Regions from separate parts of the Oceanobacillus sp. CF4.6 genome, predicted to be linked through region 1. Evidence: riboswitches for the same ligand, from Rfam matches in the RefSeq annotation. Region 1 holds a riboswitch; each other region holds the start of a gene.

The links. A riboswitch is a leader RNA that binds a small molecule or an ion and turns the genes downstream of it on or off. The one in region 1 is predicted to bind thiamine pyrophosphate.
Region 2: linked by a shared signal. The riboswitch ahead of thiT (energy-coupled thiamine transporter ThiT) and the one ahead of ACHABU_RS06835 (thiamine phosphate synthase) in region 1 are both predicted to bind thiamine pyrophosphate.
Region 3: linked by a shared signal. The riboswitch ahead of ACHABU_RS06120 (YkoF family thiamine/hydroxymethylpyrimidine-binding protein) and the one ahead of ACHABU_RS06835 (thiamine phosphate synthase) in region 1 are both predicted to bind thiamine pyrophosphate.

The regions. Positions count from the first base shown of each region.
Region 1 is NZ_JBIMEX010000002.1:659,251-662,534, forward strand. It holds gene ACHABU_RS06830 (YkvI family membrane protein) at 399-1,466, shown strand; TPP riboswitch at 1,721-1,831, shown strand; gene ACHABU_RS06835 (thiamine phosphate synthase) at 1,931-2,584, shown strand; gene thiO (glycine oxidase ThiO) at 2,568-3,284, shown strand, end outside.
Region 2 is NZ_JBIMEX010000005.1:71,698-74,981, forward strand. It holds gene thiT (energy-coupled thiamine transporter ThiT) at 851-1,420, opposite strand; TPP riboswitch at 1,515-1,616, opposite strand; gene ACHABU_RS09765 (YceI family protein) at 1,916-2,452, shown strand; gene ACHABU_RS09770 (thiol-disulfide oxidoreductase DCC family protein) at 2,543-2,905, shown strand; gene ACHABU_RS09775 (VanW family protein) at 2,886-3,284, opposite strand, start outside.
Region 3 is NZ_JBIMEX010000002.1:502,144-505,427, forward strand. It holds gene ACHABU_RS06115 (S8 family serine peptidase) at 1-1,060, opposite strand, end outside; TPP riboswitch at 1,371-1,478, shown strand; gene ACHABU_RS06120 (YkoF family thiamine/hydroxymethylpyrimidine-binding protein) at 1,582-2,196, shown strand; gene ACHABU_RS06125 (ECF transporter S component) at 2,189-2,767, shown strand; gene ACHABU_RS06130 (ABC transporter ATP-binding protein) at 2,764-3,284, shown strand, end outside.

The DNA.
Region 1 (3,284 bases):
GAAACAACCATTGTCATTGTCTCAATCCCTATGATTTCAGTTACTAAAATGGGGATAAATCAATAGAAAACCATATTCAGTCCTTAATGAAAATATCGGGAAACGGTGCCTGCCCCCAATGTTCCCCCTCTTCCCCCCAATGCATTGTCTTCCTCTTTTGGTAAATTGTCTTTAGTTTTATGGTGTATTTACATTGCATTAATTTGGTGAATAGACTAAATAATCTTTTAACTACAACAACCCAGCTACTTACATGACTATTCTGTTATAATAAAACTTTACCACATATAATGTCTAAATTTGCAAATCAAAATGGTCCCCAATTTTATCCAGCAATAAGAAGCGTATTATGGTTTAAGATAATTGGAAGAGAAACAATAAAACAACAGGAGGATACAATGAAGAGAATTTTTCAAATTAGCAGTGCATTTGTAGGCATTATCGTAGGTGCCGGATTCGCCTCTGGTCAGGAAGTTTTGCAATACTTCACTAGTTTCGGGACGATTGGGATTATCGGTGCAATCATTGCTACCGCATTATTTGCTTATATGGGAATGGTGATGACTAGGATTGGTAGTCGCATGCAAGCAACCTCTCATCAAGACGCGATTCATAAAATGAGCGGAAAAGTTCTAGGTACCATCATTGACTATATCATTATCTTCACCTTATTTGGTGTTGGTGTTGTTATGGTTGCTGGGGGCGGGTCTATTTTAAATCAACAATTCGGCCTTCCCATAGTTGTCGGTAATTTGCTCTTGATTACGCTTGTCGTACTCATTGCAATGCTCAATTTAACTAGAGTTGTTCAGGTAATCGGAAGTATTACGCCGTTTTTAATTTTTGCGCTTATTATACTGTTCATCTTCAGCGTAGCAACAATGGACAATACGTTTGCAACACTTGATCCAATCGCAAAGCAGTACGACTCTGCATTGCCAAACTGGATTTTCTCAGCGATAAATTATGTCTCCTTTAACATTGCAGTAGGTTTTTCTATGGCGATTGTAATGGGTGGGGATGAAAAGAATGAGAAAACAGCAGCAATTGGTGGCTTTTTAGGTGGGCTCGCGATTGGTGTTCTAATTATCATCAGTCATATTATGATCTTCTCGAAAGTTGATATTGTCGGCGCTTTTGACATGCCGATGTTAAAACTTGCAGATGATATTTCTCCAATTTTAGGGGTTGTTTATACCTTTATCTTATTTGGAATGATATTCAATACTGCCATAAGTATGTTCTTCTCATTTAGTGCCAGATTTACAGAAATGGGAACAAAGAAATTTAAAATCTTTACAATAATCACCGGTATGGTTGCATTTGCATTAAGCTTTGTCGGCTTTACAACACTTGTTGCATGGTTCTATCCATTAATCGGAAACCTCGGACTCTTGCTTATAATTGTCCTTATCGTGGCTTCCTTTAGGATGGGGAAAATTGTGGAAAAGCAGGAAAAAATATAATTCATATCTAAATACTACATTCACACAAAAGGAGCTTGGATATCTTACCAAGCTCCTTTTCATTCTTATTATGCTTTTGTGAAAGCTGAGTGGGACAGAGGGTACATGAGGTGACCTCTCGTCCCACTATGTCCTCGTGTCCCTTAAAGCTAACCTATCTATACCTCCTCATACAGACATACCTAAGATAATTCGGCTATTGACAATCATTTTAAGAATGTTATAATTTATTCAAATTGTTAATTAAATATTTACCGATTCACTAGAGGTGCCTTTTAAAAGGGCTGAGATCAAAGCGATTGACTTTGGGACTCTTTGAACCTGATACGGTTGATGCCGGCGGAGGGAAGTGAAAGAACGGATATCGTAATCTATTTGTTTATTTATGCGATAAAACCACTTTCCTTTTCATGCGGGAAGTGGTTTTTTTATTTTTTCAAATGATCTTAAAGGAGAAACTTAGGATGAATGATTTCAACAAAAAAGATGATACATACGGAGAACTTCATATTATCTCAACTGGGGAACAATCACCTGAAACGTTTGTATCCATTGCTGAAAAAATAAACGGTTATGTAGGTTTTTTTCATATTCGAGAGAAATCATGGTCCGATATTCAATATATGCAAACAATCGAACTACTTCATTCCAAAGGCATTCCACTTGAAAAAATCATGGTCAATCACCGGATTCATGTAGCCAACGCAATGCAGGTACGAGGTGTTCAATTAACCTATCAAAGCATCGATGTATCCGTAGCAAGAAAGACTTATGAATCCTTGTACATTGGCTGTTCCGTTCATTCCGTGGAAGAAGCTGTTTCCGCACTTCAACACGGTACAGATTACTTGCTATATGGTCATGTCTTTGACAGCCGCTCAAAACCCGGCGTAAAGCCAAAAGGTTTGGATGGCTTGAAACAAGTCGCACAGCATGTATCCATTCCAGTGATTGCAATTGGTGGCATCACCCCTCAAAATACGCCACAGATCATCAATCATGGTGCAAGCGGTATCGCGGTTTTATCAGGAGTGTTATTGTCCAGTGATCCAGTCGCAAAGGCAATATCCTACAAACATGCATTAAGAAAGGGGGGGAAAAATGAAGAAACAGTATGATGTCATTATTGTTGGCGGAGGTGTCATCGGCAGTTCCATTGCATTCCATTTGAGCAAGCGTAATTACCATGTACTCGTTGTAGAAAAAGGGGCACTCGCTCAAAAAGCATCACGTGCTGCTGCAGGCATGTTAGGTGCGCAAAATGAAATAGGAGAAGATAGTCCGCTCCTGTCCTTTGCACGTAAAAGTAGAGCAATGTTTCCTGCCTTAGCGGAAGAGCTTCAATTTTTATCTACTATCAATATCAAACTTATCCAAAGTGGAATTATAAAAGTTGCTCAATCAGAAGAAGAAGCAGCACACTTACGCGAAATCGCAGCCATTCAAGAAAAGTTAGGTGAAAAGGTAGAATGGTTGCCTACTGCGCAAGTGAAAGAAAAGGAACCGGAACTTTCCGAAGCTGTACAAGGTGGATTATATATGCCAAATGATGGGCAAGTGTCGGCCCCACTTTTATCCAAAGCATTGGCCCAATCTGCAGCCGCTTTAGGAGCAGACTTCCTGGAATATACCGAAGTACAGGAATTGGTTCAAGATAATAATCGGATCTCCGGTGTAAGAACAGGAACAGATTTCTTTTCCGCAAATCATGTCATTGTTGCGGGCGGAGCATGGAGCAAACACATCCTTAAGAGAACCGGCATATCACTAGAAACGTATCCCGTAAAAGGCGAATGCTTTTCCGTACATACTCCTGAA
Region 2 (3,284 bases), on a different contig from region 1:
TGTTTTTCGTACTGTTTATAGCCTTTTAATCGTCGCAGAGTTGAGATAAACTGCGAAGTAACTTATCTCGCCGTCCGAGATCGCTCTGGGCGGAAGCTTTCCGCGGGCACGGCCTCAGCCCTGAAGAGAAAACCACTCTTCTGGTCTTCGGACACGTGCTGTTCCCGCAGGAGTCACCGCCCGCCGCTCACCCGGACTGGTGAAGCTGTTTGATGAGATTTTTATAGCAATCACTAATGCAGTTAATAGTTTGTAAACGTCTAATCAGCTCTGGGAAATACACGGAGACTTCTGCGGGAGGAAAGGCATAGGTGAGACTCTGAAATGCGTCAGCATGAAGAGGCTCAACAGCCGCCCGCGAAAAGCGCAGTGTATTTCCCAGAGCGGTCGCCGAAGTTTCTGCATACCGATAGAAACCACCAGCAGTTACTTCGTAGTTTATATAAAATCGGACGATAAAAGAGGGAAATTAACGAAAAAATCCTTGAGTATAGATGTATCCAGACTGCTCAGCGCAAACAGTTAATCCAAACCAAAGTCAACTTAAACAGTGTAGCTCCAGTCCTCCTAATTCTATCAAGGCTTATTTATCCATTTCATTCTGCGAAAGTTGAATAAGATAGAAAACAAGAATTGGAAGACTATTTCTTTTCTTTCCTATTCACACAGTCATTACATATTAACTTCCCATTTTCTTGAATACCATTAAAAAAACCACTTTCACAATATATATTTTTCTTACATGATGTACACTTCCCTATTAATTCACGTATACGATCAGCCTCCAATAAATATAAGGTAACCTCATTGATTATGAGGTTACCTTATTGTGAGCGAATATACAATACTTCTAAGCTACGTTCAATAACGTTCTAGGTTGTTTATGGAACAAGAAGAACACAATAACCGTACATAAAATAAAGGATGGAACCATGTAAGAACCATTATAAATTAATGAATATAACCATGCAGGTTGCCCCTCAATTGCGGAGCCAAAGAACACGAGCCCTGCTACATAGTGAGCAATAAATCGTAATGTAGACCCTAATAATACCCCAAGCGTGATATAAGTAAGATATTTCTTTGTTTCACCTGACTTTACTGCCTGTTGAATTCGATTGGCAAAAATACCGGCAAAGCCTATGACTGTAAAGGCTAACGCGTAATCAATAAATCCTTGTAATGGTGTTAAAACATATGCTGTTCCGGTTGCAACCTGTAATACTCCCCACAAAAACCCAGAAAGCAGACCACCTTTTAACCCCCAGCGAAATGCAACTATAAATACGGGAATCATCGCAAAGGAAATCGATCCACCCTGAGCCCATATTTTAAATGATAATGGTAAAATATCCAAAAGTAATGCCAACGCAGTAAAAATTGATACTTCAACTAAGAATAAAATTCGTTTTGACCTCAACTGTATTACCTCCCTTTTTAAATTTCCACGCAAAAAAAGCAATGCCGAGGGGAAGCTTCCTGATGGGGGAATCCGCTCACATTGCTTTTTAATCCATCAAAAAAACCACCAATCCCTACGCTAGTACTAACTAACAGGTTCAAAGGGTCTGAACAAAATGTTCACTCTCAGCCAAATGGCTCCCCCTGTAGGCTTTTATTCTATATGCTTCATTTGTTATGTGTATTGTACCTTATTATAAAGAAAATAACAATCTCTTATAACCCAAAAAACTTTTGGTTCAGCATTTTATTCCTTGCATCTCGGAATGGAAAATTTATGTTTCAATTCGAAGAGTAAGGGAACATTAAAGTAGTCCTACCTTTTATTAAATTAAATTTAAACTTAATTCATTTATTTTTAATTAAAAACACTTGACTTTAAACACGTATCAATTTATACTAGGTAACAGAAAGTAACTACCGGGTTACAGAAAATTATTTGGAGGGATTTATAATGACAAAAACAGTTTGGACAGTTGACCAAGTACACAGTGAAGTCGGTTTCTCAGTAAAACACATGATGATTTCAAAAGCTAAAGGCACATTCGATTCATTTGATGCTGTAATTGAAGCAGACGTAGAAGATCTAACAGATTCTAAAGTAGAATTAACTGTAGATATAGCAAGTGTGAATACACGTAATGAAGATCGCGATAATCATTTACGCTCAGGAGATTTCTTTGATGCAGAAAACTACCCTAAAATGACTTTCGTCGCTACAGATATCAAGAAAAAATCATCTCATGACTATGAAGTAATTGGTGATTTAACGATTAAAGAAACTACGAAGCCTGTTACACTTGATGTTACATTTGAAGGTCAAAGTAAAGATCCGATGGGCGGAGCTACTGTAGCTGGTTTCAGTGGCAATACATCCATTAACCGTAAAGATTTCGGCCTTACTTGGAACGCAGCAGTTGAAACTGGTGGCGTACTTGTTGGTGAAGATGTTAAAATCAATTTTGAGCTTGAGCTTCATAAACAAGCGTAATAACCGACCATATCAAAAAGCTGTATTTCCTTTGTGAAATACAGCTTTTTGTATAGAATTGACTTAAATTATTAGTGGAGGTATATGAATATGATTGTCTATTATGATAGTTACTGCAAAATTTGTACAAATTCTTCAACCATTTGGAAAAGACTCGATTGGCGAAATAAGCTTACATTCGATTCATTTCGGAATATGAAAGATTATCCACTTGAAATGGAAAAGAGTCTTCATGTTAAATATAATAATCGATGGTACAAAGGTTATTCAGCAATTATTCAAATAGCAAAAGTGCTCCCACTCTTATGGATTCTCGTTCCATTCATGTATATTTTCAAGTTCATAGGACTCGGAGACACTATTTATAAACTGGTTGCTAATAATAGAAAACTTGTCCCTGTTAATCAGTGTGCAGACGGAGAATCGTGTCAAATCAATCCTCACTCCCGTTAAAGTACTCCACAGTATCTGAGGAGTGTACTGTAACATTCATTTGGCCATTCTCTGATTTGGCACGAATTAAAATCGGCTCGTTATACAGGTTCTTAAAAACAAAATCAGGCCCCCACCAGCTTACGGTTGCGTCTCTTCCTGGTGGAACATAGGGAACTTGTCTGCTATGGGCATATCTTTCCACTATTTGAACTCCTTTTAGATCTACTGCATTATAAAGCGTAGAAGAAACCTGACAAATACCACCACCAATATCCTCGGACAGTTCTCCCTTTACAATGACCGGCGCTTGTTTATATCCTCTTTCTGTTGTTCTTTCACCTACTACACCATTAAAGGAAAATGTCTCCCCTGGAAATACAACCGTGTTATTAATAGC
Region 3 (3,284 bases), 160 kb from region 1:
GCTTCACTAGTTCTGCGCGAATTTCATAATTCGTCATTTCAGGGTATTTCTGTTTTAGAATTGCGAGCATTCCTGTCACATGTGGAGATGCCTGTGATGTTCCGCTGCTTGTCCCATACGAATCATATAAATAAGTGCTAATAATATTGATTCCAGGTGCTGAGAATTCCACCTCTGCGCCCGTGGAAGAAAATCCAGTGATATTCAAGCGACCGTCTACAGCAGATACGCCGATTACACTTTCATATTTTGCCGGGTGGGCGACACTATTTCCGTCATTTCCACTTGCACCAACAATTAAAATTCCTGCATCATAGGCTTCTTGTAACATGTTCTCCAATGACTCGCTGCTTTCATCAGTACCTAACGAAAGATTTATAATGTCCATGTTATTGTTTATGGACCATTCAATTGCTTCCAGTAAATCGGTTAGTGTTCCTTCCCCATTACTATCCAATGCTTTAACCGCATAAAGATTAGCTTCTGGCGCAACACCAACTACACCAATATCATTTTTCTTTGCGCCGATAATACCAGCGATATGCATCCCGTGCCCATTATCATCCAGCCATTCTCCTGTATCATCGACGGTTGAATGGCCACCCGAAATAAGTAAATCCTCATGCGGGGAAATCCCTGTATCAATGATTGCAATATTAACATTTTTGCCGGTAAAGCCCTCTTCCCATGCAAATGCTGCACCGGTTGTTAAAATATTCCAATGTTCCGTTTCTTCTAAAATATCCGTTTCCGTAACTTCTGTAATCGTTTGGATTTTATTTGATAATTCGAATGCTGTATTTTTCTCTATGTATGAGATATTAGAATTTCCATAGAGTCCCGTTAAATCACGGCTATTCATCGTTACAGCAACTGCAGATATATTCGTAAATTCATAGTCTATTTCACTGCTTGTTTCTATAATTAATTGTTTTCCAGCTTCATTTTCATACCCGATGATTGCCTCAACCTCACTACTTGCAAAGGCGTTTAATGGAATAAATAAAACGAAGAAAATCACAAATAAAAGGAACCTACTACATAACTTTGGTTTAGACAATTCTTTTAATCTCCCTCTCTATCTATCTTCTCTCTAAATTTTATCAGTTATGTCGATTTTTGTCTGCATTATTTTTGGAAAAAGATACAAATTGGTGCCTGTCACTCCCCGGTTTTTGTCATAATATGTCGAAGTAATAATAAAGAACTACTCGCTTCAGCTATCAAAATATTATTCGACAGAAATCGGGGAGTGACAGGCACTGTTCGGTCTACTTCAGCTTCTAAATATTTCGAGTTTCTTATTTACGTTTCTCACCTTTACAACATTCCTATAACGTGTTACGTTTGTATTTAGAAAATTGCATAACTGTTAGCGCTAGGGGAGCTGTTTTAAACGGCTGAGAAGAACTGTTTTGTTCTGACCCTTTGCACCCGAACTAGATAATACTAGCGTGGGGAAGTGCGGTCGACCGTGTATATCAATATTTTTTATGATGATAAATACAATAAGACTGCATTCCCTAAAGTGGGATGCAGTTTTTTTAATGGAAAAAATGATAAAACAGGAGGAATTTAGCTATGACTAATCAAAATCAGGCATGTACAAAGAGCGATATCGCCGGAGCAAGTTTTTCTATTCACCCAATGAGTGATGCATTCATTGCGATTATTAAGGGAGCACTCAAAGAGGTTGACACGTCAAAGGTACATCTGCAAACGGATGACGTCACAACAACTGTAAGAGGAAAACTTGTACACGTATTCGATGTCACAAAAGCGGTTTTTCTTCATGCAGCAAAAACGGGTGAGCACGTGGCATTTCAGGCAACTTACTCCCTCGGATGCCCCGGAGACTCGCAAGGTGAGGCATACATGGCCGAGGATGAAACACCTCTAAATTCCAATCTTGTAAAAGATATCAAACAATCGGTTGCATCTAAATTTTCACTTTACCCCCTTGGCGGCGGTGATTATATGGATGTCATCTATGCGCAAATCGATGCAATGAAAAAACATGTGTCCGTATCCCCTGCACATTATTCAACACGTCTGGATGGAGAGGCAGTTGCCATATTCGATGGACTGGAGCAAGTTTTTCAAGCAACTGTGGAAGGTGGGTCGAGTCATACCGTCATGACCGTCTCTATCTCAGCCAATAGTCCATCACACAAAGGAGATGCGAAAAATGGCTAATTGGAGATTTAAGGAAATTGTTGTCATGGCTGCTTTATCTGTCGTTTTTGGGGTTGTTTACTTAGCATTTTTGCCTGTTGGTGCGGTACTCTTTGGATTTTTCGGACCAATTGGCTATGATTTCATCTTTGGTATTTGGTTCATCGTATCCATTATTGTCGCCTATATTATCCGAAAACCCGGTGCGGCATTTCTATCAGAAACCATTGCCGCGATGATCGAAGTATTAATTGGAAACGCTATTGGCCCAATGCTTATTGTAACAGGGATGGTTCAAGGGATTGGCGCGGAAGCAGTGTTTGCTGCAACCCGTTGGAAAAATTATTCAACATGGGTATTAATGGCTGCTGGGGTTGGATCCGCTGTAACTAGCTTTGTCTATGGGTATTTCATGAGTGGGTATGCTGCACTCGCCCCTGGATATGTGACCGCTATGTTGATCATACGTATGATCAGTGGGGCATTAATCGCTGGACTGCTTGGTAAAGCATTGAGTGATGGACTAGCACAAACTGGTGTCCTTTCAAGTTTCGCTTTAGGAAAAGAATATCGAAAGAAGAATGCAGCATGAAACCTTTTGTCGAAGTGCATGATCTCAGCTTACGATTTGAAACGAATCAAAAAGATATTTTATCCAATTTAAATTTTAAATTGGGGCAAGGAGAAAGTGTCTTGTTACTCGGCCCAAGTGGTTGCGGAAAAAGCACGTTAACTTCCTGTTTAAACGGACTTTTCCCACGTGAATTGGATGGGGAGATGCATGGTAATATTTTTATCGATGGGAAAAAAACGTCTGATTACAAGCCTGGTGAACTAAGCAAGCAAGTTGGCGTCGTGTTCCAGGATCCGGAAACACAGTTCTGTATGCTAACTGTAGAAGATGAAGTAGCTTTTGGACTCGAAAATATCGGTGTTTCCTATGAAGAAATGGAGGCTAAAATCGATCAATCTCTCGCACTTGTTCATATGCTCGATTTTAAAGAATCTACCATAGCCTCCCTATCCGGCGGGCAAAAGCAAAAGCTTGCGCTATCATGCATCCTTGCACTCGAGCCATCATTGCTTATTTTGGATGAACCAACAGCCAA